Regions from separate parts of the Synechococcus sp. YX-04-1 genome, predicted to be linked through region 1. Evidence: predicted binding sites of a transcription regulator. Region 1 holds the regulator's gene; each other region holds the start of a gene.

The links. Region 1 encodes NtcA, which controls nitrogen genes in cyanobacteria. Its sites were predicted from a motif close to GTANCNNNNGNTAC; they were not measured.
Region 2: a site for NtcA is predicted at 9,320-9,333, ahead of Q3Y53_RS13115 (DUF4278 domain-containing protein). Genes of this name have one in related genera too.
Region 3: a site for NtcA is predicted at 2,336-2,349, ahead of Q3Y53_RS05015 (DUF4278 domain-containing protein). Genes of this name have one in related genera too.

Annotation. Positions count from the first base shown of each region.
Region 1 covers NZ_JAUONZ010000001.1:35,032-45,150, reverse strand. The annotation lists gene Q3Y53_RS00265 (DUF3769 domain-containing protein) at 1-2,128, opposite strand, end outside; gene Q3Y53_RS00260 (photosystem II reaction center protein I) at 2,266-2,385, opposite strand; gene Q3Y53_RS00255 (glycoside hydrolase family 38 C-terminal domain-containing protein) at 2,450-5,389, shown strand; gene psbN (photosystem II reaction center protein PsbN) at 5,377-5,517, opposite strand; gene psbH (photosystem II reaction center phosphoprotein PsbH) at 5,602-5,802, shown strand; gene Q3Y53_RS00240 (TatA/E family twin arginine-targeting protein translocase) at 5,812-6,042, shown strand; gene pth (aminoacyl-tRNA hydrolase) at 6,057-6,674, shown strand; gene Q3Y53_RS00230 (DUF3146 family protein) at 6,674-6,931, shown strand; gene Q3Y53_RS00225 (resolvase) at 6,915-7,355, opposite strand; gene Q3Y53_RS00220 (DUF3084 domain-containing protein) at 7,352-8,503, opposite strand; gene ntcA (global nitrogen regulator NtcA) at 8,531-9,247, opposite strand; gene rph (ribonuclease PH) at 9,306-10,049, opposite strand.
Region 2 covers NZ_JAUONZ010000002.1:349,402-359,520, reverse strand. The annotation lists gene Q3Y53_RS05470 (DUF2130 domain-containing protein) at 1-820, opposite strand, end outside; gene Q3Y53_RS05465 (hypothetical protein) at 908-1,048, shown strand; gene Q3Y53_RS05460 (DUF1499 domain-containing protein) at 1,056-1,421, opposite strand; gene Q3Y53_RS05455 (hypothetical protein) at 1,454-1,579, opposite strand; gene Q3Y53_RS05450 (hypothetical protein) at 1,835-1,993, opposite strand; gene Q3Y53_RS05445 (hypothetical protein) at 2,029-2,202, opposite strand; gene Q3Y53_RS05440 (hypothetical protein) at 2,430-2,591, shown strand; gene Q3Y53_RS05435 (hypothetical protein) at 2,697-2,819, opposite strand; gene Q3Y53_RS05430 (glycosyl hydrolase family 57) at 2,876-4,351, opposite strand; gene Q3Y53_RS05425 (hypothetical protein) at 4,365-4,706, opposite strand; gene Q3Y53_RS05420 (phenylpyruvate tautomerase MIF-related protein) at 4,865-5,203, shown strand; gene Q3Y53_RS05415 (hypothetical protein) at 5,286-5,450, shown strand; gene Q3Y53_RS05410 (hypothetical protein) at 5,586-5,750, opposite strand; gene Q3Y53_RS05405 (hypothetical protein) at 6,056-6,211, opposite strand; gene Q3Y53_RS05400 (hypothetical protein) at 6,340-6,639, shown strand; gene Q3Y53_RS05395 (hypothetical protein) at 6,824-7,033, shown strand; gene Q3Y53_RS05390 (hypothetical protein) at 7,142-7,354, shown strand; gene Q3Y53_RS05385 (SDR family oxidoreductase) at 7,411-8,076, shown strand; gene Q3Y53_RS05380 (J domain-containing protein) at 8,092-8,877, shown strand; gene Q3Y53_RS13115 (DUF4278 domain-containing protein) at 9,129-9,233, opposite strand; gene Q3Y53_RS05375 (hypothetical protein) at 9,725-9,916, shown strand; gene Q3Y53_RS05370 (ParA family protein) at 9,926-10,119, shown strand, end outside.
Region 3 covers NZ_JAUONZ010000002.1:297,760-307,878, reverse strand. The annotation lists gene Q3Y53_RS05035 (hypothetical protein) at 1-31, opposite strand, end outside; gene Q3Y53_RS05030 (hypothetical protein) at 129-320, shown strand; gene Q3Y53_RS05025 (hypothetical protein) at 407-532, shown strand; gene Q3Y53_RS05020 (serine hydrolase) at 548-1,933, opposite strand; gene Q3Y53_RS05015 (DUF4278 domain-containing protein) at 1,996-2,238, opposite strand; gene Q3Y53_RS05010 (nucleoside kinase) at 2,399-2,998, shown strand; gene Q3Y53_RS05005 (hypothetical protein) at 3,126-3,389, opposite strand; gene Q3Y53_RS05000 (DUF1651 domain-containing protein) at 3,570-3,818, opposite strand; gene Q3Y53_RS04995 (2Fe-2S iron-sulfur cluster-binding protein) at 4,225-4,509, shown strand; gene nth (endonuclease III) at 4,510-5,163, opposite strand; gene Q3Y53_RS04985 (metal ABC transporter substrate-binding protein) at 5,262-6,230, shown strand; gene Q3Y53_RS04980 (metal ABC transporter ATP-binding protein) at 6,230-6,985, shown strand; gene Q3Y53_RS04975 (1-acyl-sn-glycerol-3-phosphate acyltransferase) at 6,986-8,350, opposite strand; gene Q3Y53_RS04970 (metal ABC transporter permease) at 8,383-9,207, shown strand; gene Q3Y53_RS04965 (hypothetical protein) at 9,216-9,371, opposite strand; gene Q3Y53_RS04960 (hypothetical protein) at 9,385-9,585, opposite strand; gene Q3Y53_RS04955 (ABC transporter ATP-binding protein) at 9,641-10,119, opposite strand, start outside.

The DNA.
Region 1 (10,119 bases):
CGCGAATCAGGTAGTCGTGGTCAACCTCGCCTGTCGACCAGCTGCCCTTGGTCTCGGCATAAACGCCATAGGCCGCATGGATGTTGGTTTCACCGAGGGAGCCATTCCAGGTGCGGTAGCGGTAGGCCCCGAAAAGATTGGTGTTCAGCACACCCAAACCACCGAGGTTGATATCCCGGCCGAAACTTCCCCAGTAGCGGCTGCTGCTGAGGATGTCCGTGGGGTCGAAGCTGCTGATATCGGCGTCGACGTTCAGTTCGTAATTCCCATAGCGGCCGCGCATTTTGGCGTCCAAGCCAAACAAATCTGCGGCGCTGTTGAAGTCGCCATCAATGGCGCGCTGAACCATGAACTGCGGTTGAACGGACAGCTCAGTGCTGGTGCCGATGGTCAGCGGCTTGAGGTTGCGTCCCACAAAAAGGCCACCGCGGTCTCTGTTGTCGATGCCTACAACGAAGCGGTTCTCCACTTCCTCTTCCTTCTGGATGAGTTGTCGACGGGTGACCGGAATGGGTAGCCGCTCTTCGACGATCAGCCGGTTGCGTCGCGCCGAGATCAGCACGTCTCCATTGGCTTGTTCGCGGGCGATCACATCTTCTGCATCGATCCTGGTTTGCGCTGGGGTAAAGGGATCGTTGCTGAAGCCCATGCGATCGGCTTGCCAGCCATCCGCTGTAACCAAGACTTTCGAGGCCTGAACTCTCCAGCGGCTGATCGTGCCATTGAGGAAATTTGTGCTTCCCAGGCTCTTCAATTGAGGAACCTTGACCACGCCGAAGCGGTTTTCATCTCTGACTGAGGAATTCAGGCGTTGAACGGGGATGCCACTGCGCCGTTCGATGCTGAAGCTGCCCTGGAGGTCGACATCTGAGATGCGTTGGTCGATCTTGGCGATCGCCTCAGTTCGCATGGCCTGCTGCTCGGCTGGCGAGATCGTGGGTTGTTCCGTTTTGCCGCCGCCGTTGACATGACGCTGGGGGTCTCCTCCATCGCCGAGGGCAATCGAGTCGAGACGCTCGGAGAGGGAGGAGGGCTTGACGCGCTGGCCAAGATCCGGGTCGTCACACTCCGGCAGGGGCGGCACCATGGCGATCTCCGGCTTGGGTGTATCCCGTCCCCAGCGGTAGCGCAGGCCCAGCAAGTAGGCATTGCTGCCCTCAGTGACGCCTCCATAGGTGCCGAATGCACCGGAGCGGTGGTGAATCCGGCCAACGAGCGAGAGGTCGGAGGACACTGCTGCCTCCACCTCGAAGCCGAGATAGTTCAACAGTTGGGTGTAGTTCTCGCGGAATGTTTTCTCGTAAAGGCTGACGTTGGAGTTGTAGCTGATGCCTTCAACAACGCTGAAGCTCAGCCAAGGCTGAACCCAGACACGCGCTCCGATTCCAAGGACCCCTTCGCCGAAGTTCTGTGCGGGCAGATCGGCATAGGCCTTGCTCTGGTTGAATTCGCCCCCCTGTTGCTGCTTGGCGATGTGGCTGAACAGGTCGGCCTCAAGTTCAATGGCGAATGGACCAGCGCGCATGATCCGTTTCTGCACGCCGACGCCCAACACGGCTTCGGGACGCATTCGACCGTTGAACAGGAAGGTGTCGCCGAAGGCGGCATCAATCATCTGACCGCCCCAGGCCGTGACTGCCCAAGGTTGCGGATGCCAGTCGGGAACCGGAGGAAGCAGCGGCGGGCATGCCACAGGAGGCATGTCTTCAACGCTTGCTGGGGTGGGTGACTCAGGCGGGGCTGATGGTGTTCGAGAGGTTGTTAACGGATTGGTGAGGGGCTCCTCAAGGTCGATCACTCCGTAAACATCGTTGAGCTGACCTTCGTTTTGAACGAGGTTGTAGCGAAAGCTCGATGCTTGAAAAAATTGCTTGCCACGTCTGAAACGGACGGCGCCGCGGGCGTAAAGCGTGCGATAGGCAGCATCAAATTCGATGCGATCAGCGCGTAGTTCAGCGTTTCCGAGCTGAACAGAAACGTTGCCTTCGGCGATCGTGGCCTTGGACTTGGTGTCGGTGTATTGGCGATCGGCACGAACGTTCAGGCGCGCCGGCGCTGGAGCAACTGTCTCTGACGTTGATACAGCTGAACCGGCCGTGACGGGCAACACAGAAACCGACCCTGTCATCAGGGTTCCGGTCAATGCAAAGAGAAGGCGGTGCGCCGCCAAGGCAATCCTGCTGCGGGCAATGAGCTTGCCAGCTCATTTCAGAAATCACGGTCCGATCAGACCAGTGTGTGGCGCGGTCTGATCGAAGGGGTGAATCAATCTTCCAGGTCTTTGCGGCTGGGGGTGCGGCTTGGATCGCTCGCAAGGAACCCGAACACGAAGATGCCGAGGAAGAAGAAGACGACCGAGTAAACGGAGATCTTGAGGGCGAGCATGGAGACCGACCGGCGTCTGTGACTAGGGCATCATCCTATGGGGCATGACAGCGTCAGCAGGGGTATGAACCCTGATCAGGTCGGTCGATCGGAGTGGATTGAAACGTTTCGCAGTCGCTCGCGTCGTGATCTGCGCGCCGGGTGGCGCCGCTCAGGCGCCGCCCAGGCTGGGTTTTTCCTCGATGAAAGCTGGGGAGCAAGGCACCGTCCCGACTGGGCCAAACGTGGTCTGCTGATTTGGCCAAGAGGGCGACAGTGGCTGCGGCTTGAGCAGCAGTTGAGCTGGCCTGATGGCTGGTCTGCCAGTGATTTCTGTAGTGCTCGGCTGGTGCTGAGCTGGTGGGCCGAGCAGATGCGGCTCTGGGTGGATGGCGTGCTGGTTCATGAGGGAGATCTGTTCGATACCGCCTGTCGCTGGCCTTTGCCTGAGGCTTGTCGTGAGGGGGCGGCGCTGGATCTTGTCCTGGAGCTCTGCAGCCCTTTGCATGACGACGGAGCTCTGATCAGCAGCCATCTCGATCTGGAGCCGCAGGCTGCTGGCCCTGATCCCGAGCGCACGTTGTTGCCTGCGGCCTTGGAACTGCATCTAGCGGCGGATGGAGACCTGCCGTCGCATTGGGCGGATCTGAATCCCAGCGGTGTTGAGGCGCAGGCCGCTGTTGCAATGCACCTGGATCAGGTGGACCCTCCACAAGGGTCGTTGCATTGGCTGGGTCATGCCCATCTCGATCTGGCTTGGCTCTGGCCGGTCGCCGATACCTGGCAGGCCGCTGAACGCACCTTCCGATCAGCGTTGGCTTTGATGCGTCGCTGGCCCGAGCTGCGCTTTGCCCATTCCACGCCGGCCCTCTACGCGTGGATGGAGCAACATCGCCCGGCTCTGTTCGCGGAGATCCAGGTGGCCAGCCGCGCCGGTCGCTGGGAACCGATCAACGGCCCCTGGGTGGAGACCGACTGTGTGCTGGTCAGCACGGCGTCGTTGTGGAATCAGTTTGTTCTCGGTCAGGACGACAGCCGGCGCCGCTTCCCGGAATGGACCCATGAGCTGGCCTGGTTGCCGGACAGCTTTGGCTTCGCTGCTGGCCTGCCTGCGGTGGCGGCAGCCACCGGTGTGCGCTGGTTCTGCACCCACAAGCTGGCCTGGAATGCTGAGAACCCTTTCCCCCATCGTTTGTTCCGCTGGCGCGGACGGGGACGGTCTGAACTGCGCAGCCTGATGCTGCCGCCGATCGGACGTCGAGCTGATCCTGTGGAGATGCTGGGAGAGCAGCGGGCATGGCATAAGGCCACGGGGCTGGAGGCGGCGCTCTGGATTCCGGGCGTTGGTGATCACGGTGGTGGCCCCACCGAGGAGTTGCTGGCGCAGATCGAGCTCTGGGAGGGGCAAGCAGCCGCCCTGCCCGCCCGTGCCGGCACGGTGCGGGAGTTCCTGACAAGCCTGGAGCAGGACGATCAGGCCTGGCCGGTGTGGCGTGATGAGCTCTTCCTGGAGTTGCACCGCGGTTGCGCCACCAGCCGTCCCGATCAGAAGCGCCACAACCGAACGCTTGAACGGTTTTTGCGGGAAGCCGACACTGTTTCGGCCCTGTTGGCCATGGCCGGCCGGGATGGCGGTGGCAGCGATTGGCGCCCGCTGTTGTTTCAGCAGTTTCACGACATTCTTCCGGGAACTTCGATCCCGGAGGTGTTTGAACAGGCGGAACCGGTTTGGCGCTCGGCCCGGCGCCAGGCCCGCCGTGAGCGCGACCGGCGGCTGGCAAGGCTGCCTCGTTCGAAGGGCACAGCGGCGGAATGGAGTTGGTGGGGTCTGCAGCCCTTGGCCTCCTGGTCGCCTCTGGTTCGTCTTCCGGTGGGGTCGTGGTCAGCCAACGCCGTTTCACTTCCGCAGCAAGCGGCTGCCGGTGGTGGCACCTGGGTGCAGTTACCGCGTCAGCACGGGACTTGTTCTGTGCCGCTCCGGCGAGAACCAGGGTTGGCGTCCGGCGCTGCTCAGCCCCGTCAGCCTGTGGTCATCACGTCGCTTGGGTCGGGTGTTTGGCGCGTGGGTAATGGTCTGATCGATATTGACGTCTCCGCGGCAGGACTGCTGGCTCTGCGGGATCGCGATGGACGGAATCAGTTGTCGTCCCCCCTGCAGTTGGAGCGGTATCGGGACCGGGGCGAATTCTGGGATGCCTGGGATCTGGCGGCGGACTACCGATCCCAGCCCTTGGGTGTCATGTCCATGGATGTCGTGGAATGGCTCGATCAGGGGCCCCTGGTGGCCCATCTGGTGCTGCGGCGCCAGCTCGGCGCCAGTTGCATGCGTCTGGACCTGCGGCTGAAGGCCGACACGCCCTGGTTGGAGCTGATCTGCAGTGTCGACTGGTGTCAGACCCATGAGCTGCTGCGCCTGGACCTGCCACTGGCGACCCCTGCTGTCCGTATCGCTGCCGACACCAGCGGGGGGGTGATCGAACGGCCCGCTGAACCTATGACGGCTCGAGAACAAGCCCGCTGGGAAGTCCCTGTGATCTCCTGGTTCGCTTCGCAGTCGCCAGCTCCCGGAGGCGGGATGGCTGTGTTGCTGGACGGTCCCCAGGGTGTGGATTGGTCTTCAGACCGACTCGGCATTTCGCTGCTGCGGGGTCCGACCTGGCCTGACCCCAGCGCTGATCAGGGGTGGCATCGCCAGCGTTTGGCCCTTATGCCGTTCTCCGGCTCCTGGAGTGATGCCGGTGTGCCGCAGGCGGCCATTGCGTTTCGCGAGCCCGGGTGGTGTGCGGCTTTGCCTGCGGAGCTGCGTCAGTGGTTCCCATCGCTGCCGCTTCAACTCACGCCGGTGGCCTTGGAGCGCCATGTCGACGCTTGCCTGCTGAAGCTGCTCAATGCGGGGTCAGCGCGCTGCTGTTGGACCCCCGGTGCGGGGTGGAGTGTCCGCAGGCAAGCTGATTCCAATGCTGCTGATGCCGTGGTGATCGCTCCGGGAGAACTCGTCTCCCTGGTGGTTGATCAGTCCTCGTGATCGTCGAACGGGTCGTCGAGTGCTTTTGATGGAGGTCCAAAGGCCTGGTACACGCCAAATCCGGTGAGTCCGAACAAAACGGCGAGCACGCCAATGGCGACGGACAGGGCTGGGGACGACGTTTCCATCACATCTCTCGACAGGATCAACCCCGAACCGGAGTCGGCCCCTACAGTATCGAGACTTCAAACCACCCGAGACCCGGCGTCGCCATGGCACAACGCACCCGTCTGGGAGACCTTCTCCGCCCACTTAACTCCGAGTACGGCAAGGTGGTACCCGGATGGGGCACCACTCCGGTGATGGGCATCTTCATGGTGCTGTTTCTTGTGTTTCTGCTGGTGATTCTTCAGCTGTACAACAAGTCCCTCATCCTCGACGGCATCAACGTGAACTGGAACGGCCTCGGCTGATCAGCACCCATGAACATCTTCGGCGTCGGTCTCCCCGAAATGGCGGTTATCGGCGCCGTTGCTCTTTTGGTCTTCGGGCCGAAACGGTTGCCAGAACTTGGCCGGACCCTCGGAAAAACCCTGAAGGGCTTCCAATCCGCGTCCAAGGAATTCGAGCGCGAGATCAACAAAGCCATGGCTGAGCCGGAGGTGTCCGGTGAGGCTGCGAAGACGGCCGAAGAACTTCCCCCCAGCGACTGAGTTGTTCCAGCGGTATGACCACTGATCTCAAGCTGGTGGTGGGACTGGGCAATCCGGGGGAGAAATATGCAGGCACTCGCCACAACATCGGCTTCATGGCCCTAGAGCTTTTGGGTGAGCGCTCTGGATTCAGTTTTCGTCAGCAAGCCAAGTTGCATGGTCTTGCAGCAGATACAGGGGTGGGTGAGCAGCGGTTGCGCTTACTGATGCCCCAGACCTACATGAATGACAGTGGACGCGCGATTCGTGCTGCCCTTGATTGGTTCGGGCTGGAGCCCCACCAACTGCTGGTGCTGGTGGACGACATGGATCTTCCGCTCGGTCGTTTGCGATTGCGGGCCCAGGGCAGCGCCGGTGGCCACAACGGCTTGCGCAGCACCATTCAACATCTCGGGACTCAGGCGTTTCCCAGGCTGCGGATCGGCATTGGTGCACCAGCTGAGAATCCTGCTGAGCGTCGCGCTCGAACGGTGTCCCATGTTCTTGGCCCGTTCAGCAAGGTGGAGCAACCTTGTGTCTGCGCTGTTCTTGATGCTGTTCTGGACGGGATTCAACGTCTTCAGCGCCAGAGCTTTGAGCGTGCTGGAACCTGGATCAACGGTTTTCGCTATGACCTGGAGCCAGTCGACTGATGCCGGCTCTCCCGGCGACAACGGCCCATTTGCGGGTGCTCCGCCAGTGTTTTCAAGCCAAGTGCGTGGAGGGTGAAGTCTCGGCTGGAGGCTTCGAGTGGCAGTTCTCCTGGGCCTTTGACCGCGGCGAACTGATGGTGGAGCCGTCCTTGGGACGAGCCCTGATTGAGGATGCCCTTCGGCGGTTTCTGGTGCGTTCTGATTACAGGCTGGAACCGGGGGGTGACTACACCTTCATGGTTAGGGCCAGGTTCTGAGCGAGAACGTGGGAGCAGGCACCGGCCATTTCAGGCGGCACTGCAGGTGCTCCTCGAGCATCACCAAAGCGGCCACGGCATCCAGATCCACCGGTGGAATGCGCAGTCCTGCCGGCAGCATTCGTCGCCAACCTCGAGCCGGCCACAACGTCCAGTAACGCTGTCTTGCCCTCAGGGTTGTTCCCTGTTCAGGAATCACGGTGAGATTGCCCAGCCATTCCAGTTGCTTGATCCAGGCTCGGCTGCCCGTGCCGTCGCCGATCAGGATGCGGTCGAGAGCTTGGTCGTGATTCCACTTCTCCAGCCAGGGTTCCACAGCGTCCGGGTCCAGCACATGCCCTTCGCGCACGAGGCCGAGCTGAAGATCAGCCAGCACAAGACCACATTTGCAGCGGCCTGGATCGAGAACGGCCACCCGTTTCATGGGGATGGCTGAATTGTGACGACGACAGGATCGGCGCTGTTGCTGACCCCTGCGGAAATCACTTCCAATCCAACGCTTTGGCTGGGTCCTTCCATCAGGGTCTGGGCCAGTTGGGAGAGGGCTGATCCATCGAACTGAAGGCCCTCGCTCAGCGATCCTCTCCGCTGCACCTCGGCATAGGCCGAGGCCAAGAGAAGGTTCAGTCGTGTGCGAATGCCCTCTGGCGTGCGTTCATCCGGTGGCAGTGTGGTGGTGGCCAGCACGTCTCCGCGTTGGGCCACTGGCCGGTTGGGACGCACCTCGGGGAAGGCGTACACCGCTGTTTCACCCCGCAGCACATTGGTGGCGGAGCGCAGCGAGATCACCCAGGTCTCCGGTTTGCGGATGATGCTTTGCAGGCGTTCAACATCGCTGCGCGGAACGCGGATCAACTGGCGTTCGGGGGCTTCGCCAGGCCGCACTTTCCCGTAGGCGTTGAGATTGGCCTCCTGCAACAGCCTGTCCACAGCCTGTTTCGCCTGGTCTGGGGCATCGAGTCGAACCGTTGCTCTCGCCAAGGTCTGTCCGCTGCTGATCACCACCGATCCACGCCTCAGGGCGACCAGATTGCGTTCCAGTTCCTTGAGTTCCTGCTCACCGGCACGGATGCGGCTGCGAACGCTGTTGAGTTCGGCTTCCGTCCGCTGGATGTCCGCATCGCGGGAGGCGATGTCCTGGCTGAGGCGTTCACGTTCAGCTTCGAGTTGGGCCCGCTCTTTCTGAAGAGGAGCCAGTTCAAGGCGCAGGGTGTTGGCCCGTTGCTGCGATTGCTTGAGCTCAGTGGCGATCCGCTTGGTTTCCGTTTGGGTCTTGTCCCGTTCCCGCTCGGCTGCCTCCAGCTGTTGCCGGCTGTCCTGGAGTTTCTCCTGCAGGGCATCCAGTTCAAACAGGCCCACCCGCAACTGCCGGCTCACCAACAGCATCAGGCCAAGCGAGAGTGCGCTGATCAGGCTGCCGGTCAGCACCGTGATCAAAACGGCGGTGCGCCTTGGGCGCATCCTGAACAAACTGAGTCGCGCTTTGCCGACGCGGCTGCCCAAACGGTCGCCCAGGGTCGACAGCACGCCCCCGAGCACCAGCAGAACCAGGATCAGTGCCCAGCCGCTCATGGCTGCACCCGTCGGTCGATGGCCGGCTTAGCTGAAGCGTTTGGCCAGAGCGATTGGATCCAGAACGGTGATTTTCTTGCGGTCAATCTGAACCAGACCGGATTGACGCAAGTCTCCCAGCAGACGCGTGATTGTGACCCGTGTTGAGCCAATTGCTTCGGCGATGGCTTGATGGGACAGGCGTAGGTCGATGGTGATGCCCAGCTCATCTGCCACGCCGAAATCCCTGCACAGCACGAGCAGGAAGCTCACCAGCCGGGATGACATGTCCCTGTGGGTCAGGGTTTCAATCATCGTTTCGGTCTGCAGAATTCGGCTGGAGAGACCCTGCAGCAAGCGCAGGCCAACGCTGGTGTCTGCTTCGATGGCGGCCTTCACGGAGGTCGCCGGTGCCGTCACCATTTCGACCCGGGTGAAGGCCACAGCGTGGTAGAACCGATCGGACCTTTGACCGGTCAGCAGGGACAGCACTCCGAAGAGGCTGTTCTCGCGAAGCAGGGCCACGGTGATTTCTTCACCCGACTCGTAAACGCGGGACAGGCGCACGGCTCCCCGGCGGATCAGATACACCCGTTCTGCGGGATCTCCGGGGAAGAAGATGGTCTTGTTGCGGTCAACCAGTTCACTGCTGGCGCCATCGAGATCCCGGATGATCTCCAGGAGAGAACGGTTGGCCGGCTCTGCGCTGGGAGCTGGAGCCACCATCTGCGGGGCGTATCGGCTGAAACCTCGGCTACTGGTCATGACAACCCCCTGGTGAGGCGAAGTTACGGAGCTGGCGGTGGCCGCCATGTAGCGGTTATTACGTAACGCTGCTGTGCTCGTTGAAGGCCTGGCGTTGCGCCTGCATCAGGGATGACACTCCCGGCTCCGCTAAATCCAGCAGCTCATTGAGTTGGTTGCGGCTGAAGGGCGCTCCCTCAGCAGTTCCCTGGATTTCCAACAGACGTCCATCGCCGGCCTGCACAACATTCAGGTCCACCTCAGCTCGGCTGTCTTCGCTGTAGTCCAGATCCAGCAAGGCCTGGCCATCCACCAAGCCGACGGACACGGCCGCCACCTGGTCGACCAGGGGCGATTGCTCCAGGACTCCTTGTTCCACCAGTGATCGGCAGGCCTGGTCCAGGGCAAGCCAAGCCCCGGTGATCGAGGCCGTCCTGGTGCCGGCGTCCGCTTGGATCACGTCGCAGTCGATCAGCAAGGTGCGCTCACCAAGGCGCTCCATGTCGATCACGGCGCGCAGGCTGCGGCCGATCAACCGCTGAATCTCCTGGGTGCGACCCGAGAGTTTCATTAGCTCCCGTGATTGCCGCTGTGGGGTGGAGCCGGGCAGCAGACGGTATTCGGCGCTGAGCCATCCCAACCCTTCTCCCTTACGCCAGCGGGGAACCTTGTCCTCCAAGCAGACGCTGCAGAGCACAGCGGTTCGACCGGTGTGAACCACAAGGGAGCTCAAGGCGAACCCCATGGGATTCCAGGTCACCGAGAACGGTCGCAACTGCTGCGGGCGACGGCCATCAGTGCGGTGTTCAAGGGATTGGCTCATCGGTGGTGTGCAGTTCGTCAAGCCTCGCAGGCGGTTGGGTCTCGCCCTGTCCAAACACCATGGGTGGTGT
Region 2 (10,119 bases), on a different contig from region 1:
CGGCCTCATTTTTCATCTCAAACATGATTGAGATGATTTCGTTGTTGAGGTCGTCTTGGTCGCGAAAAATGTAATCACCCTTGCTTCCACTGCGCGCGTCGTTGTCTTTTTCGAAATAGGCTTTCGGAAAAGCAGCTGCACGAATCCTGTTGAATTCGGTTTCGCAGTGTTGTTCAAGGGTTTCTCCCACCATTTTGGTGGAGAGCCGCGCTTTCATGTCGCGCAAGCGTTCAATGGCCTGATCCCGGTCACTGAGCTGTGCTTCGTAGCGGTCCTTCAGTGATTGTGATTCCAGTTGATGCTTCAGTTCCGCTTCTTTTAAGCCGCTCTGTAGTGCATCCCGTTGTTTCTCTATGGAGCTCACCGCTTCATTCACGGCTAGCTGGCGCTGCATGGCCCCAGCCTGGAGCTGCGCTTGCAAATCCCTCACGTCATTGTCTTTTTGCAGTGTTATCGCCTGCATTTCTTTGGCGAATTTGGTTTCTGCTAGGCGCAGTTCTGTTGCCTGCTGCTCACGCATTTGCTGGAGTTCAGTGGCAATACGATCCCGCTGCTTCTCCGCTTTGTTGACGGCATCTTTAATTGCAAGTTCCTGATGCAGTGCACTTTGCTTGAGTTGGCCCTCAAGTGTTTGCATCTCCCTGTCTTTTTTGGCAATGGCCAACTCGATGGCATTGCGTTTGTCTTGTTCTGCCAGGGCTAGTCGCTTATTCAGTTGCTGCTCAAAATCTCGATCCCTCACCTGTTTGAGGATGTCGGCATACCCTGCTTCATCCACCTTGAAGGCTGTGTTGCAGTGAGGGCAGATGATGTCGTGCATGTCTGACGATTTGTGTTGAACGTTCGCGCTACGTGCTGGGATTTTATCCGGCTCTGGCTAATACGAGATCAGCCCACGCTTCATGCCATGCCCGATTGGATCGATCCACGCTCAATGCTCGATACGGTGATCATCTTGAGCATCGTGGCCCTGGCCGCCATCGGATTCGTGGTTGGCATCAAGGAAATGATCACCGATCTGAGCAAACTGCGTCGCGCCAAGGTTTAAGCAGGCTTCAGCCTTCCAGCCCGGACCGCAGCGCCGCCAGTCTTGCGGCGTTCACACCAAGATCCGAGTCGCCGAGGCGCGACTCGGACCGTGCCTGGATCTGGCTGTTGTCGCGATCAGCGAACAGTTCGAGGTCATCCACAAAGCCAAAGAAAGCGCTGCTGGCTTCGGCATGGAGGTACGTCTCGGTTTGATCCACGACAACCGTCCGCGGCGATTCCTGCACCAGTTCACTCAGCCTGTTGAGTTCAGCCATCGGGTTGGTGCTTTCCCACGTTTGGCTGGTGCAGTGAGCTGTTGTCGGGCAGTTGCGTAATGCCCCGTTGCTCACGCCAAGATCAGCAGGGACGGGCCCAACAAGATGGAACAGCATCAAGACGGGCGCCAGTAGGCCGGCAAGAAAGGTCACTGGTCTCTGCGGGAACGACCGCTCCAGTTGAGCATCCAAAGCCAGAGGCCGAACAGAGTCCCGACAGGTAGTGCGATCACCACCAGTTGGCTGATCACGAACTGCCGCACCTCAGCATCCACGGTTGCACTGTTGGCAGGTCATGCAGGCCCAATTCGCTGTTCGTTCGCCATCATGGAATGCATTGCTGGGCAACGATGACGAATCCGGGCTGGATTGTGCTCGCGTGGGTGGTGGTGGCGCTCGCTTCTGCCTTCAAGTTTTGGTCGATTACGCGCCCTTATCGAGACAAAACGACAATGCCCAGTGCGCAAACGGTTGATGAGGCCCGTCAGCACTTGGAACGTCGTTGGCGAAACGACAGCAAAGTGTGACGCTTATTTCTCGGCGATCACCCAGGCTGTTGCAGCCCTCTGGCGGATGTAGAGATCAGCAAGTTCCCGTGCCAGAGCTTTCAACGTATCGAGATCGTCCGTGTCGTCGATGGACCGTTTGATCGATTCAGCTTCGAATTGCTGAGGCAGGCTCAGATTCACAACTCATAAGCGAGTCGGCCAACTGTAACGAAGCGTTATTTCAGGTGTGGGCTGGCTGCTGCGCGTGAACGAGCGATCTCTTCTTGCCAAGCCAAAAGAAGATCTTTGCTGATCTTCTGCAGCTGTTTGACATCGGTGATTGCACTGATATCGCGACTGCGCTGTTCGATATCGAACTGTTGGCCAAGTGTCAGAGCGATGGGCTCCATGGTGACTTCGACAGGCTCGACTCAAGGTATTGGCTTGATTCTCTGATGTCGTAACAACGGGTACGTTTTGTCTACGATGTGAGCTGTCGCATACTTGGTTTTGACGAAAAATATTGCGTCTCGTTATTTATAGATTGATTTTGATCAAGCGCTGATCGTTAAATGTTGACATCCCAAACGATCTCAATCTGTACTTCCTAGATTTAACGGAAGATGCTTGTAAAACTTTGGACGGTTCCGGACAAAACCTCGAGCGCCGTTATCGCCTGGAGATTTGGAGGGAAACGGTTTATTGGATGCAAACGCGATGCAGCGACCTCGAAGATCTGGATCGTGAGCGCGATGCCGCCTCGATTTACACGGAGTTCCGTTTAAGAGGCGTGGCCTGATTCGAAATCAGTTTTGGGATTCAGCAACGGGGAGGGAAACGGCCACCAACAGAGCGATTCCGATTTCGGTGGCGGCAATCAGTAGTTCAGTAGCGATACCCATGCTCAGTTGCGATTTTCACCGATGGGTGGCATGTCGCTAGGTCGCATCAGGGCAAACACCACAGCAGCCGTCATGACGATGCCAATGCCCAGCGTGGCAATGATTGCAGTTGTGTAATCGCCCATCCCATCAGCCCGAACATGCTCACGTTACACGAATGTAACGCTCTGTAAAGCGCTTCTCAGTTTGAGTTCCCTGGCTGGGGGGGATTCGTGAAATCCGGCTGACTCAGCAGCTCCTTGCCGCGACGGTGGATTTCCTGGGCGTAGTCGGTCCAGGCACCTTGCCCCCAGTACCGAAAACAACTGGTTTCCAGCAGCAGCACATGCAGTAACGACTCCTGATATTCCTTGGTGCTGGTTGTTGTGGGGTCTGCGGCGACTGATGGATCGAACAGCGCATGGAACTGAGCACTGAGCTGATTCATCGGGCCCAGCACATTGGTGTAGCCCTCGACCCAGCTCAGGTTGTTGGTCCAGGACGCACCCTCCATGCTGAAGCTGGAATCGTCAGCACTCAGTCTGCTGATGGCCTCCTCAACGCCTTCTGTAGAGGCGTTGAGGCCAATTTGATTCCAAAGGCGGTGTTGCTGTACCGCCTGGATGGTGGGGAACTGATCGGGATTCACTCCGATGCGCTCTAGGGCTTCGATGTATTCACTGCCGTTGATGGCCACGGTGCCGTTGGGGTTGTCACGGATGTGGCGGTTGGCCTGCCGGAAGGCTTCAGGGAATTCATTCATCATCACCCCACCGTTTTCTCCATCGGCAATTTGGCTCACCAGTGATGGCACCTCGACGTCATCCAAGCGTTGCCGTTCGCAACCCAATGCCTCGTAATAAGGCTGCATCTGGCCTACAAGTTTGGTGTCAGATCCCTGGGTTTTGATCAGCGCAGTGATGCTGATCTCCTCGCCTTGGCTGTTCCTGGCAAGAAGCCGATTCGGCACAAAGCATTGGCTGCGCCGCAGTTGACTGCCGTCCATGCATTCAACGCTGTGCTCTTGAACCAGGAGCCACTGATACCCCGCTTCTTTGAGGGCTTTGACGAATTCGAACAGGGTGTCGGGATGGTTGGGTAGCGCCATCTCCGGTGGAGAGAAACCCTTGACCCGTTCCAGTGCAGCGCTGCCAAAACAGGCCACGAACTGTTGTTGCCAGGCGCTGATTTGCAGTTTCAGGTCTGGGATGGGTGTGGATGGAGCTACGGCATGGCTCCAGAAAGTTCCAAGCCACTCCACGTGCCTCTGCATCAAAGGATCACAGGCGAGGTAGTGGAGTGCATCGCCAATGTCGTGACGCCCCATCTGCTCGATCCCCCAGAGCAGATTGCCCGAGTAGTCGAGCATGATTCTTGGGCTGCAGCCCTCGTTGATCAGTTCAGGCAGCAGTTCAGCAAGACGCCGGTAGCAGTGGGCGAATGGTTCTGCGTTGTGGTTATCACCCTCATTGGGGTGATCCAGCATGTGTTGAAGATGGGAGATCAAGTTGTTGTTCACTCCCGCCGGCACCGTCGGTTGGTGCATGTGGAGAGCGCAGGCAAAGCCGGAACGCACTTGTTCAAGCTCGATCCCGCTGTTCGACCAGACCTGCCGTGGTTTGAGCATCACAGCGGCGACGTCCGCTTCTCGTCCGCTGATCGGTGGACAGCCTGTCATTGCACTCCGCTCGTTATGACCAGCCGGCGCGCGGTGTTTGGCGCAGCAAGCCTTCCCAATGATCACGCCAAGTGTGCTGATCGCCAATGCCGGCCAACAGTTCAACCTCAGCAGGTGCCTGACTCAAACAATTCCTCCAGCGGGTGATGTCTTCGGCTTGATCAAGCCAAGTGCTCAGCACGTCGTGGCGAATTGCCTCGCCATCCCATTGGTTCTGGTCGGCCATGTTTTGCGACCAGTGCATCAATTCATCCAGGCTGAGTGGCCTGAAGCCTTGGATTGCCAGGCCGGTAATCTGCTCGAGTTCATAGCGACGCAGAACGTCTCCGAGGCCAAAAAAGTGAAGAATGATCATTGAGCTGATCACTTTTGTGTGCAATTTATGAGCCTTTCTCTGTTCGAATTGTTCAGGTTGATGGTCTTTGCTTTTGGAAATATTTCAATTTGATCAACAGCTAGGTCTTGGCACTCATAGCTTGAGAGTGCCAAGCTTCTGCCAGCATTCTTGAGCCGATGCCTCTGATCAATGTGCGCACGTCGCTGCCAGCGTTGAAGGATGGATCAGCGTTATTGCAGGCCCTTTCGTCCGAGTTGGCCAACCAGACGGGCAAGCCGGAGGCCTACGTGATGACGCTCCTGGAGACAGGCGTGCCGATGACCTTCGCCGGCAGCCTCGAGCCCTGTGCCTATGTGGAGGTGAAGTCGATCGGTGCCCTGCGTCCGCCTGCGATGACAGCTGCGTTCTGTGAGCTGATTCAGGCACGCACCGGAATTCCTGCCAACCGGGTGTACATCGGTTTTGAGGATGTGCAGGCGAGCTGTTGGGGGTGGAACGGCACCACCTTTGGGTAACAACAGCTGCCAACAGCACGTAACAAGCCAAGTCACGCCCTCGATCATCTTGCTTAGCGTTTTCCCAGCACGGATGATTTCTGTGAGTGAATCCTTCGGTGGTCTGCCCAACAAGGAGTTGGGTTCTGGTGTGTCGCAGTGGTGGCGTGAGCGGGTCCAGCACCTGATTGATTGCGGTCGTGCTGAAGATGCCCGCTGCCTTTACCTGGAGTTCGGGGAAGACAGTGCAGGAACTCTGAATTTCTAAAAACGCCCAATAAAAAAGGAGGGTTCCCTAGGCCCTCCCGGAGTCGACGCATTACCCCTCACCGGGGTGCGCCAATTGTTACGTGCTGAACACTCAAGTGCTGTAAGTGTTGATACTTATTCCTGGCCTCAGCAATCAACTTAGGGATTGTTCCTGGCGCCGCAGGATTTCATAGGCCTGCCAAAGACCTTCAACGTCAGAGCACACCGCATGGCGACTGCAGACGCGGTAGCGGCCCTGGCCGATGGCATCAATGGTTGTGCCCTTGGACGTGGCGCAGATGCGACTGATGCTCTCCATGGGTATCGCTCAGTGGATCAAGGATCTACAGCCGCAAGGGGGCGGCTTGCACATTTGATTTGCAGTTCTAAATCTCTTTGGTGGGAGAAAAGATCCATGGCTAAAGGTTCACCGCCACAAAAAAACCGGGGCTGGCCCGGTTTTTGTTCAGATTTGCACCGGCGTTTCAAACGCTCAGGCTTTAGAAGGCTTGGTGGTGAGTGCAGCAGACATGGCGGAAGCCAGGAGCACGCATCCGGCGACGGCGAGGAAACCCATGGATCAAGGGGGAGGGAATTACAAAGGCATCATTCCCACAGCTGGCGTCAGCTTTTGTTGCTGTTGGCACGGAATTCGGAAGAGCCTTGCTTTTGGCCGTTCTCGGTCGTTTTCAGAGGCATCTCCTGGCGGTCGAGACATGATGAACACAGCAATTTCCCCTTGTTGCGCCAGTAAGCCGCCATCGAGCGTTCGATGCGCATGGAGCATCCCTCACAGCGAAATAACGGCATCGGCGGCTTCGCGAGGATGCTCTTCTAACGCAACGGTGCGGCTGAACAGGTGTTCTCTGTGACGATGGGTGCGCTTCTTCGCTCGCCCAAGCCTTGTGATGCAGGCCTTGCGTTTTTTGCTGCTCACCCTGATGGCGCCTGTGGCTTCTGCCTCAACGGCCTTTCAGCCCTTGGATCGGGTGGAGAGTTGGTTGATCGAGCGACGTTTGGACGAAAACCAGGATCCGATCTGCCGTGCGTCTGTGCCAGGACCTGGCACCTGGTTCTCGGCACGGGTTCATCTGGATGCGGATGATGTGATGGTGGTGCCTGCCGGGCTGCAGCGGCCGGACGAGACGAGGCTGGAAGCTGTGCGTGATGCGCTCCGTCGCTGTCGCGCCAGTCTTCTTTATCTGTAGTGGATAAAGCTTTGTGGCTTGGCCCGCTGCTGATCTGAAATCGGGCTATGAAATCAGGGTCGGCAGTTGCAAAATCGTCGACTCCTCACACCACCCGAGCCTCCGCAAATCGCGGGGGCTTTTTTTTGATTGATCCCGAACAGCACCTTTTGATTTTGTGCTCAGCAAATGGTTTGCGGTTGTGATGTTTTTAACTGCTTTATCTCTGATGTATTGCATCGAGAGGCTTGATACGGGAGGTCAGTGGATCCAGGAGATCTGCTTCAAAACGGAGTTCAAAGCCTTTGTGAACGCCCGCACCAAATCACGCGCCACTTTGAAGACCTATCGCGTGGTGCATGCCACCTGGAATCAGGTGGTCACCGTTGTGCAGGGGGCAGCTGAATCCCATTGATCAGCCTTGCTTCGGCCTTCTCGGGCCGTTGCGATCCCGAAGACTTCAAGGCACTTCCTGGGATGCGGAAAGTTCTGAGCCATAACCAGTGGCCCAGGCGTCTTGGACATGATCCTCACGCGGTATCTCAGCAGTGAAGGTTGGGTGGAGGAGTGTTCCCATGCCAATGCTTTTGATGCCTACATCGATGCACGGCGGTGCTGCGTGCTCCGAGGCTGTCCTTACCTTCTGGTGGATTCAGAGACCGGCAGCACGGTTTCGGTGCTCACGGTGAAGCAGTGTTTGCACCAGTACGGCATCGATGGAGATTTTTTGGCGTGATTCATTCGGTGGTGTGACGCAAGAGCCGGCAGGATGGCGGTTGCTGAAACCTCCCAATGGCGACGTTTCTGGTGACCGGCGCAAACCGTGGGATCGGCTTGGAATACTGCCGCCAGCTCAAGGCCCGAGGCGATGATGTGGTGGCGGTTTGCCGGCAAGCCAGTGATGAACTGGAGGGCCTGGGGGTGAGGGTGGAATCCGGCCTTGAGTTGAGCGATAGCCAAGCCATTGATGACTTGGAGCAGCGTCTGGATGGCTTGCCCCTCGATGGCGTCATCCTCAATGCCGGGATTTTGCAGTCGATGGGCCTAATGGATTTGGATCCCGATGGCATTCGTCGACAGTTTGAGGTGAATGCCCTTGCTCCTTTGCTGCTGGCCAGGGCTTTGGTGGATCAGATGCCCAGCGGAGCCAAGTTGGTGCTGATGACTAGCCGCATGGGGTCCATCGACGACAACAGCTCGGGAGGCTCCTATGGCTATCGGATGTCGAAGGTGGCCCTCAACATGGCTGGAAAATCGTTGGCGATTGATCTGGAACCGCGGGGCATCGCTGTGGCGATTTTGCATCCCGGATTGGTGCGCACCCGCATGATTCGTTTCAATCCCAGCGGGATTCCGCCCGAGCAGTCGGTGAAGGGGCTGTTGGCCCGGATTGATGGCTTGACGCTGGCCACCAGCGGCAGCTTCTGGCATGCCAATGGTGAGTTGTTGCCGTGGTGAGACGGGAGACATGCTTTGGGATTTGATCCGCGTCATTGGTCAGGCGGACGCCCTGAACAACGGGTCACCAGCAATGTTGAGGCGTTGCTGGCGGAGAACGACGCCTTACGCCGCGAGCTGTCGCGGCTTAACCGTGAGTTGGAGCGACTGCAACGTCAGCAACGCCAACGCATTCGTACGGAACCCAGATCCCATCGCCCTTGGAGCGAGCCATCGGCGCAAGCTCAACCGCGCATCAGCAGCCAACAGGTGCGGGTATGGGGGCAGGCCCTCGCCCAGCAGTCAGGATGGACGGCACTGCGTCAGAGCGGGTTGGAGGTCTTGGTTGATCAGCTCAACCGCAGTAGTTTCCCTGCCCACTTAACTCTTGATCAGCGACTGGACCGACTGGTTCCTGGCCTGGGAACAGATCTCATTGCAGCGGTGGGAGCCAAACCAAACAAGCAAACAACGGCAGTTTTGGCGGCGTTTGCGTTGTTTGGAGTTCGCGCCAGTGAATGGCTGGATGAGGATCCACGGCGGGTGGTGGAGCAGCTGCGTCAGCGCCAGGACCGATCAGGTTCCAGAAGGCAGGGTCGCCGCACCCGAACGGATCAACGTCAAACGGATCGTCAGGACGATGGCGATGCCCGTGATCCACGCCGTGCAGCTTTAAGGGTGTTGGGCTTGGACGCCAATGCGTCTCTGGCGGAGATCAAGCAGGCGCATCGAAAACTGGTGAAGCAGCATCATCCCGATCTCGGTGGTTCGGCGGAAGCTTTTCGACGCGTCAATGAGGCCTACCAGTCGTTGGTTCAATAACGCGTTGGTTCGATAGCGCAGCCCTGATCGTTTTGATGGGTGTTGTCCGATGATTTGAGGCAGTAATCAGGTCGCGTTGATGCCGGTCGAAGTTGGGGTGGTGCTGATTGGTGCTGGATTTGCCGTGGGTGTGTCCCTCGCCGTCGCGGTTTGGTTTGAACGTTGGAAGGCAAAGCAGCCAGATCCTGAAGGCGAATGAGCCATAAAAAAAAGCCCCGCCGAGGCGGGGCTTGAAAGAGGTTGTGCTGTTGTCAGCGGGATACTTTCTGACCGCGATAAACAAGAACAGGACGCTGGGCGTTGGATGCGGCAGCGTTGTTCTGGTTGTACTTCTGGCCGCGATAGGTCAGGGTCATGATGAGTTCCTCGAAGCAAGCTCAGGTCCCCGTTCCATGGCCTGAATCGAACTGCGCCTCGCCGAAGACGAGGTGAACGTGAATGCGTAGCAGTTGCTACAGATCCTTTATAGGAGTGCTGCAAGCCCACGTGTCGTTCGTGCTGTTACAGAACAAGAATTTTGTTCGGCTCAGGCCTTCAAAGGCTTCAAGCACGTTTGGGAGGTGTATGCACCGGACGCGGCTTGAGTTCTGGTGTTTTTTGAGTCATTACGGCTGAAGGAGAATTGAACCGATTCTGTCGCCGCTTGACTGGTGGAAATGATGGATCGGCTACCGATCTCGAGGCTCAAGCTCTGAACCTTCTGGCCCGGACTCAAAGCTTCCATTAATTCGTTGTTCTGCTGAACAGTTCGTCTGCGATTGGGTGATCTTTGATGCTTACTCAGTGTGAAGCTAATGGCGCCCATAGACGCCATCCGTACGGTGAGTGCAGATCAGTTTTGGCGGTCATGAACAGCGCTCAGAGCAAGGATGATTGGGTGAAGGCTCAGCAGCACAAGTTCCATAAACCTATTGATGTGGACACCTTGATGTGGGTGCGCAATCGCTTGATGCGTTTGGAAGTGGAGGCCCGTTGGGCCGACCGCATTTGTGTGTTTGAAGAGTTCTTCCCGAATGACGCGATCATTCCGCGCATTTAAACCTCCGCCATGTTTTTGACTGTCTTTGGCCAGAAGGGTGGTGTGGCAAAAACCTGCACCAGCATTCATTTGGCTTGTGTCTGGGCCCAGCAGGGTCTGTCGGTGTGTGTTGTTGATGCGGACCGCAATCGCTCAGCAACCGCTTATGCCGCCCGGGGGATGCTTCCGTTTGAGGTGGTGCCGGTGGAGGCTGCAGCGAAAGC
Region 3 (10,119 bases), on a different contig from region 1:
GGCTGGCGATGGCGTCGTCCTGTTGCGTCATCTGCGGAGGGGCGGAAGGGCCTCTGATTGTTGCGGGGAGACCCAGGGTTGACGCTGTAGTACATGCGCACTAAAACAGATGTACTGCTCTAAAGCGCATGTCTGCGAGTTCCCCTTACGCCCCCTTCTGTGCTGACGAGTGGATGCGTCATTCCTTGATCCGTCCGCGCAAGGCGTTCCCGGCGAAGGCCTCAGCCGTGGCGAAGCCTCGTGCCAGGCCGCCCGCTGCAGCTCGAGTTTGTGATGCGGTGCAGGGAGAACTCTTCCTCTTTCCCGTTGTGATCTGCTGAGCCTTGGTCTCTACGACAAACGTTTGCAGAAATCGCTGTTTGCCCCCTGTTCTGCCAGGGTGAGCAGTGGTTTTTGTTGCCAGACCATGCTGTTATTCGCCTCCCAGACAGCTCAAGGCGGTCCGACTGTGATTCTTCCGGCCCTGCTCATCACCGGTCTTCTCGTCGCAGCATCCCAGGCTTTTGTTCCCAAGGGCGGCGATAAGAACTGAGTTTTGGCGTTCGCTTCATCGAAGGGCTGAGAGAACATCAGCCCCGAAAGCATTGGCATCAAAACCTGGCTTTTTGGGTGTCTGTCCCAGACGCACAATCACCGCGCGCTGGGATGGAGCCACCAGCAGCAATTGTCCCTGGTAGCCCTCCGCTGAGAAGCTGTCTTTGGGCAGATCAGGCCTCGATTTTCGCCGGCTGAGCCACCAGTGCGCTCCGTAGGCCTGCTTTGATCCCCGCGACGCCGTTCGAGCCTGCTGAACCCAGTTCGCGGGCAAAAGTTGTTTGCCGTTCCAGCTGCCATGATCCAGGTAAAGCTGGCCAAACCGGGCCCAATCGCGTCCGCTGGCCCAAGCCAGGGATGAGCCCACCAAAGTTCCACTGTTGTCGCTCTCGAGAACAGCAGTTGTCATCCCAAGAGGCCCGAACAACGCCTGTGAGGGAAAGCTCCAGTAGTGCTGATCGTCATCGATGGCGTGCCTCAGGATCCGGCTGAGGATGTTTGTGGTTCCGGATGAATAGTTCCACTTTTTCCCCGGTTTTTTGCTCAGTGATTTGCTGGCGGCGAACCCTGCCATGTCGGCTTCCTGGGTCAGCATCCGCACCAGATCCGAGTTCAGTGCTCCCGTCGATTCCTCGAAGGCCAGTCCGCTGTTCATTCGCAGCAGCTGATCCAGGCTGATCTTTTGGCGTGGATCCTGCGGATCACTCCATTCGGACACCTTCGGCGGCTTGTCTGGATCCAGAAGCCCTGTGTGGATGGCTCGTCCGATCAGGGCATGGGTGATGCTTTTGCTCATCGACCAGCCAATCAGTGGCATGTCGGGCGGAATGCTCTTGGCGTAGCGCTCGGCAATCACCCAGCCGTCCTGCACCACAACCACAGCTCGGGTTCGTTTTGGTAGGAGCGGATCGTTCTCCTGAAAGGCGCGATCGAGAGCCCTGTTCAGCGCTTGGTGATCGATTTCAGGTGGCTCTGGCTGGGCTGTGGCGATCAGGGGCCAGGGGTCTCCAATGGGCTTGGAATTCCCGGAGCCGGGCTTGTTTTGGCTGAGTGCTCGGGGCGTTGGTTGGCCGTTGATGCGCCATGTACAGCCCCGTTCACCGTTCTGCACGGCTTCAGCGCGAATCAGCCCGAACAGGGAGCTCGCTTTAACGCGACCAGCGCTTGGCTCGATCTGGGTGTGGATCATCCCCTGGCCGGCGGCCAGGTCCTCTTTCAGCATCTGGTCTGGATCCATCCCAGCCATCAGCACGCCGCTGCAGAGCTGTTTGGCAATGAAACTCGTCCCCGCCTTGGCGAAGGTGACCAGGTTTCGCAGCGGAGGTTCCAGGCCTGCTGTGATGCTGAAGGCCACTGCCGCAGTTGAGATCACCACAATGCGCCACTGCTGCTTTGTCACCCTCAACGGCCATGAAAAAAGCGGGGAATGTCCCCGCTTCAATCATGAATGGAAATTTGGCCTCAGTACACGTCGTAGCTGACGCCGCGGTAACGCAGTTCCCGCCCACCGCTTGGGTGCTGTTGTGGGTCGATCGCTTCGTAGGCAACGCCGCGATAGCGCAGCACTTTGGTCTTGGTTCCCACCGGGGTGTGCACCCGGTCGGTGTGGTCTTGGTGGCGGTAGGCCCGTGCCATCTGTGTTCTGGCCGTTTCGATGGCCTGATTGCGCACAGTCCGTGCCTTGATCAGTTGAAGGGTGTTCATCTTTCTCTTGCGCGGTGTCCACGCCCCCGTTGCCTGGCGTGGATCTGACTGCTGCCTGTTGAAGAGGCTCAACGTGATCACACCTTAGCTCTAATTTGTATCAACGGCTACTGTTTTTTCTGCTTCGCTTGGGTCTCGTTGGCAGCATGGGGCTTGATGAATGCGACGCTTGTCTGGGGCAGTCCCTCTGGTGTGCATCTGCGGGCCGTCTGCAGCTGGCAAGACAACCTTTGCGGCACATCTCGCCGAGCAACTGCGTGCCAGGGGACGACATCCACTGCTGATCGCCTGTGATGACTACTACCGCAGTGGTTGGCTCCCGAGCTCTCGCTATGGCTTCGACACGGTGGATGCCATTGACGCGGATCAGCTGCGGCTGCAGCTCAACGCTGTTCGCTACCGGCAGCTGGGCTCCCTGCGCAGCTACGACATGCGCAGCCGCAAGGTTGGCTCCAGGTCATTGAATCAGCCATACGACCTGGTTCTGGTGGAAGGATCCTATGGGCCGCAACATTTGCTGGAGGCTGTGCCGATCTCGCTAGTCGTGTACATCGAAACCCCTCTTCTGCAGAGGCTGGTCAGGCGTCTCTGGCGTGATGTACGCGAAAGGCAGCGGTCAGCTCTGTATGTGATTCGCCAGATGCTGGGTGAAATGCTGCCTGGTGAGCGACGCTTCATTCACCCTTTGAAGCAACGCGCAGACGTCATTGTTCAAGGCTATGACTACGATCTGGAGCCTGTTCTCAGCAGAATCGAATGATCGCGGGTGGGGGAGGCAGCCGTAAGCGTCTCTTCCACTGAAGCAAACAAGACCTCTGATGAATGTCATTGCCAAAGGCTGAGTTCGGCTCGCCTTCGCCAAAAGGGTTGATGACCAGGTGCGACTGTCAGACCCTGTTTCCTTCGTCGTCCCAATACTCGATCCTTCTCACTTCAAGGTCGTCTTGCTTCAGTTTGATTGCGATCTCCTTAGCCCTTGCTCTCAGGTACAACTCATCGGTCACCAGGCTTTGGTAAACGATCTCTTCCAGTGTTTCCGCTGGAGCTTCTGAGACGATCTGCTTCACGTCGTCCTTGCTCAGCTTCACATCAGTTCGGATGCTGACGGTCTGCTCGAAGTCGAACTCGATTTCGTTGATGACGGATTCCATGGGCTTCCTTCCAGACAAAAAGAAACCCCCGCCAAAGGCAGGGGTTCCAAAACGACTCGCAGGAGTGTGTCCTTGTTTCCACCCTGTGAGGCGTTTTTCCTCACATCACCAAGATGCCTACACGATGGGTGCGGTGGGATTGCTGATGGACAGCCTCGTGGTTGGCACCAGCGGTTCGTCTCACAGTTCAACCGCGTCGCCCCAGGCCGGGGACGCAAGGCGCTTCCATCCTTGGGTCTGTAATGACGCCCAGAGTTGTTCTGCTTCGGCCTTTCTCAAGTGTCGCCGTTCCTTCAGAAGAGGAGGGCCATCAGGCAGGCGACGGCCTCTGTCGATGAAAACCTTTGGCTCGTTGATCCATCCCTTCTGATCGCGATGGAATCGCCAGATCCAGCGGCCGTCACTGTCAATCAGCCAGCCCTCTCCCATGTCTATCCTGCAAGTACATCAGTACTAGCAATGGCGAGCATTGGCGGTCAAGTGGCCTCCTGCCTCAAGCTCAAGTCAAAAAAAAGAGCAGGCCCCTCAGCCCACCCTCTCCGTGACGCATGGAAAGCACCACTGCTTTCCCGTTGCACTGTCCATGACGCTGGCGCTTTGGCGGGTATCGATTCGCACGCTTTTAGGCATTACTGCTTAGTAAGAGCTGTTCTCATTCGAGTGATGATTCGGGTGGCGCGAGCATCACTGCCAACGCTTCGGGGAGTTGAACGAGCGCAGGTTCCCTCGCCTGCGCCTCCCCCCCCAAAAAAAATCAAGGGTGGACCTCTCAGGTCCAGCTGCCTTGGCACCGATGGTCTGATCCAGCTACCAACCCCTCAGGACCTTCTGAGTCATGGCCTCTTTCAACATCAACATCGAGGGTGGTGCCAGCTTTTCGTGCCCTGATGACGTCTATATCCTCGATGCAGCAGAGGAAGCCGGTGTCGATCTTCCTTATTCCTGCCGAGCCGGAGCCTGTTCCACCTGCGCCGGCCGCCTGGTGAGTGGCTCGGTGGATCAGACCGATCAGAGTTTTCTCGATGATGACCAGATGGGGCAGGGGTTTGCCCTCCTTTGTGTGAGCTATCCAACCTCTGATTGTGTGATCAAGGCCAACGCTGAAGAGCACTTGTCTTAATCAAGGCTTGTGGGTGATCACCGGACGCCGCCGTTTCGGATAAAGCTCACGGCACATGGGGCAGACCGTTCCGTCGCACCCCCGTGCTGTGCAGAACTCACGGCCCCAGAAGATGATCTGCAGGTGCAGCTTGTTCCAGTGCTCCTTGGGGAAGAGACGCTTGAGGTCTTGTTCCGTGCGCGCCACATTGCTGCCATCGCTCAATCCCCAGCGCTGGGCCAGCCGGTGGATGTGGGTGTCGACGGGGAAGGCGGGCACGCCGAAGGCCTGGGCCATCACCACGCTGGCTGTTTTGTGCCCCACGCCCGGTAAGGCTTCGAGCTCCTCAAAGCTCCGGGGAACATCGCCGTCGTAGGCCGTCACCAGAATCTGGGCAAGGCGGCGGACGTTTCTGGCCTTGGTTTTGGCCAGCCCGAGCTGCCGGATGAAAGCGAGGATCTGCTCCTCCTCGAGTGCTGCCATGGCGGCGGGTGTTGGCCCGGCGGCAAACAGCGCCGGAGTCACCTCATTCACCTTCTTGTCGGTGCATTGGGCACTCAACAGAACAGCGATCAGCAGGGTGAACGGATCACTGTGATCCAGGGGGATCGGTGTTTCCGGGTACTGCTCGTGGAGGCGCTGCAGGATTACCTCCACCCGCTCTGACCTGCGCACGGGCTTTCAGTGGGTGGAGTGATCTTGGCGCTTCGGCGATTGCATCGCTTCGTTGCAACGTTTCCCGGCCGTTGCCGAGACTGTTTTAGGAGCCATTGATGCGATCCTCGATCAAGACGATTCAGCCCGCATTGCCACTGTTGAACTGGAACCGTTCGGCGGCAGTGCTGTTTGTTGTGGTGGCTGTGCTGCTGGCCTCCTGCCGCAGTCGAGATCAGGACGTCACCACGGATTCCCGCCCGCAGGTGCTTACCACCTTCACGGTCTTGGCTGATCTAGCCAGCAATGTGGCGGGTGATCGGTTGCAGGTGGCTTCGATCGTCAAGCCCGGTGCCGAGATCCACGGTTACCAACCCACTCCCAGTGACATCGAGCGCGCCAGCAAAGCGGATCTGATTGTTGAGAACGGGTTGGGGCTGGAGTTGTGGGCCCAGCGATTCACCGCTGCAGCGGGGGATGTGCCCACCATCACCCTTTCGGAGGGGATGGACCCTCTCCTGATCACGGAGGATGCCTATTCCGGCAAGCCCAATCCCCATGCCTGGATGTCCCCCCAGCGCACGATGGTTTATGTGGACCATCTCGAGCGGGCTTTTACGCAACTCGATCCAGGCGGTGCCGCGGTTTATGCCGCCAATGCGTCGGCTTACAAAGCCAAGCTCCAGACCCTCGATGATGAGCTGCGCGCGGCGATTGCTGCACTGCCTGCCCAGCAACGGCTGCTGGTGAGTTGTGAGGGGGCCTTCACCTATCTGGCAACCGATTACGGGCTGGAGGAGGCCTATCTCTGGCCGGTGAATGCTGAAAGCGAGATCACACCCAAACGCATGGCACGGTTGATCGATACGGTGCGAGAGCGGCAGGTGCCAGCCATTTTTTGTGAAAGCACCGTGAGCGATAAAGCCCAACGGGAGGTGGCAGCGGCAGCTGGGGCCCGATTCGGCGGAACCTTTTACGTGGATTCCCTGTCGTCTCCGGATGGGCCCGCACCCACCCTGTTGGAACTGCAGCGGCACAATGTGGGTCTGATCCGCAAGGGCCTGGACTTTTCCGAGAGCAACCGCTGATGCGCATTCAGGCCGACCAGCTCTGTGTGGACTACAACGGCACCGTTGCCCTGTACGACGCCAGCCTGCACCTTCCAGCGGGTTGCATCTGCGGTTTGGTGGGCATGAATGGTGCCGGCAAATCGACGTTTTTTAAGGCCCTCACTGGGTTTGTTCGTCCCTCACGCGGCAGAATCAGGATTAACGGCAGCAGCGTGGCCGAAGCACAGCGTCATCAGGCTGTGGCCTACGTGCCCCAGAGCGACGGGGTGGATGCCCAGTTCCCTGTTTCGGTCAGAGATGTGGTGATGATGGGTCGCTACGGCGCGATGAATCCGTTGCGGATTCCCCGAAGCTCGGACCGTGTGGCTGTACGGGACGCGTTGACGCGCGTCGATCTGCTGGAGCTGGCCGATCGTCCCCTCAGCACCCTCTCGGGTGGTCAGCGCAAGCGCACGTTCCTGGCCCGGGCGATCGCCCAGCGTGCTGATGTGCTGCTGCTGGATGAACCCTTCAACGGGGTTGATGTGCGCACCGAGCAGCTGATGGCCCAGCTGTTTCTTCAGTTCCGCGATGAGGGCCGCACGATCCTGATCTCCACTCACGACCTGGGTCACGTCCGTGATTTTTGCGATCTGGTGGTTCTGATCAATAAGACCGTGCTCGCCTATGGGGAAACCTCGGAGGTGTTCACTCCCGAGAACCTGGCCATGACCTTCGGCGGCGTGCCGCCCGATCTGCTCACGGGCAACAGCTCCCCGGAGGAGACGTTCTGATTAGGACCTTCCAGCTTCAGTCGTTGTTGTTCGACAAGCGTCAGGCATCAGGGCAGCGAGAGCCTGCTCCAGGTCTTGCATGAACAGATGCATCGCCTCGCGTCGGTTACTGCGGTACTGGTTCAGTCGAGGCCGCACGGCCAAAGCACGTCCAAGACGCAGTTCCACCCGTTGTGGTCCAAGGCTGGGCTCACCCTTCCAGGGCTTGTCTTCGATCCAGCCGATCGCCTCCTCCACCAGCAGCAACATCTCAGCAAAGCGGTCAAAGTCGGGTTGATCGCTGATGTAGTGACCACTCACGCTGGTGAAATGCTCCACGAGTCGCATGCGGGTGAGTTGGAGGTCAGCTTCCCGTGCCTCCCAGTCCGCCAGGCTCCGCTCCAGGGGTGAGAGCTGATCAACACCTTCCCTGTAGATCCGATCCCAGGCGGCCTGCTCGATCCGACGGCAACGCTCTTGCAGATTGCCGACGGCACGCAAGGCGAAATGGGCTTCGGCTTTGGCAAGGCCATGCAGGCGATAGGCACCAATCCGTTCGCCGAAGGTCTGATCTGGATCGGGCTTCAGCCGCTCGAGCTGCTCAAGCGCTTTGAGCAGATTCATGCCGACCTGGATCAGCCGGTCCCGCCTGCTCGCCTCGGCATGCTCTGGGTCGGCGTCGTCGTTGGAAATGCCGAGATGGCGCTCCAGGGCAGTCAACCGCGCATCGAGGGCCTCCCAGTTGTGTTGTCTCCAGCTGTAGTGAATGCCAATCGGCAACACGTCCAGTGGTCGCACGTCGTTGGCTTTCTCCAGATCTTCAGCGGCCCAGAACGCAAGTTGGGCCACCCCCGGTTCCAATGGCGCCATCTCGCCGGAGAGGTTGTTGGTGGCTCCTTCCGGTGCCACCACCAGCGGGTAGCGCCCCCGGCTCAGAGCCCCACGGGCCTGGGCGAGGGCCGGCCGGTCCAATCGACCGCGATGGATGGCAATACCACCGCTGCGTTGCAGCAGCCAACCAATGACCTGGCCAGCCCAGATCGGAATGCCACGGTCGTAGAGAAACCGCAACTGGATGGGACGTGGCAACGGCAGCTTGAGCCGCCGTGCCGCCTGGGGAACACGGTTCCAGAACAGATCCGCCAGCACCACCGGATCGCGGGTGCTGGGGTGGCGAAAGGCGATTAGCAAATTGCAGCCGCCTGACTGCTGCGCTGCAAAGGCCTTCGCCAAGCCTTCTGCCGTATTGCCCTGGCTGATTTCGAGCCCCTGACTGCGGAAGAGCAGCGGAAGCAGGCGGCTGACCACGGCCTGAACCATCCGGTTGGGGCGGGTGGGTAGCCGGCGCAGCGCGGGACGAGCGTTCTGGGTGGAGGCGCGGGGCATCGAACCGGCTGCAGCGCGCCCATACTGAACCGATGGAGCTATTGCTGGAACCCCTCAGTCACGCCTTCATGGTCAAGGCGTTGTTGATCAGCGCCCTCGTCGGCGGTGTTTGCGGGCTGTTGTCCTGCTTCATGACGCTGAAGGGATGGGCGTTGATGGGTGACGCCGTCTCCCATGCCGTTCTACCTGGCGTAGTTGTCGCTTATGCGCTGGGCCTGCCCTTCTCCTTGGGGGCGTTCGTCTTCGGTGTCGGCTCCGTTGCCGCCATCGGCTTTGTGAAGCAGAAGTCGAGGGTGAAGGAAGACACCGTCATTGGGCTTGTCTTCACCGGCTTCTTCGCCCTGGGTCTGGTGCTCATCTCGAAGACGCGCAGCAACATTGATCTCACCCACATCTTGTTCGGCAATGTTCTGGGGATCTCAGCCGGGGACGTGCAACAGACCATGGTGATTTCTGTGCTGGTGCTGGTGGTGCTGCTGCTGTTTCGGCGGGACCTGATGCTTTTTTGCTTTGACCCCACCCACGCCCGATCGATCGGGATCAACACCGGACTGCTGCACTACATGCTGTTGGGGCTCCTCTCCCTGGCCGCCGTTGCCGGTCTGCAGACCGTAGGAATCATCCTGGTGGTGTCCATGCTTGTCACCCCCGGTGCCACGGCCTATCTGCTCACCGATCGGTTCGATCGGATGACGCTGCTGGCCGTCACAAGCAGCGTGCTCTCCAGTGTTCTGGGTGTGTTCATCAGCTACTGGACTGACAGCTCCACCGCTGGTTGCATCGTGCTGGCGCAAACCGCGCAATTCGTGCTCGCCTTCCTTTTTGCCCCTGGTCAGGGTGTACTGCGGCGTCTCTGATCGATGGATCAGCGTGCGTCGTCGTCCCAGTCATAGGTGTCGTTGAAGCGTTGAACGCCTGCTTCTCGGAAGTGAAAGTCCTTGGCGGAACGGCCCTGATCGGATTCCGCTTGCTTGGAACCTGCCTGGTCCCACGGTTCGCGGTAATCAAGATCGTCCCGCATGTCTTGGAGTGGCTCAGGAGGCTTCGCTGTCATCCCACTTGGCTTTGCCATCCAGCAGTTCGATCAGCTCCTGGAGCCTGCCCATCGTGACGCGCACATCCGCACCGTCGGGCAGAACACCATCGGCCACCACGTTGTAGTGGTCACGGCACTGGTTGCGCAGCTCCTGCAGGCGCTTTTTGGTGATGGTCTTTTTCTGTTCTGCCGTTGCCATGGCGATTGCAAAGTCTGGCCCTCATCCCTAGCAGAGCAGGGTGCTGCGTCTGGATTTATCCCGGGAGAACCTGGCGAAAGCCATGGGCCTCGACCACGCTGAGCGGAGTCTTGAATAACTCACTGAGCTCGGCGGGCCGCAGCATCTCCCGCGGACTCCCATCCCCAACAAGGCGTCCCTGCGCCAGAAACAGCACCCGTTCCATTTCCGGCAGGATAGTGTCCACGCGGTGGGTGACCTGCACCACGGTTGTCCCCGCTCGGATCAGGCCCCGGAGGATGTTTAGCAACTGATGGCAGGCCTGGAGATCAAGGGCTCGGCTCGGCTCATCAAGCACCAGTACCTCAGGTTCGTGCACCAGGGCGCGAGCGATCAACAGGCGGCGCCGCTGTCCGTCCGACAGCTCTCCATAGCAGCGCCCACGAATGCTGTGGAGTTGCAGTTGATCAAGCAGATCCTGCGCTTGCTCCCATTGCTCACCGCTTGGGTTCTGATCCCGGCCCAGCCGGGTGGCACCAAAAAAACTGCTCACCA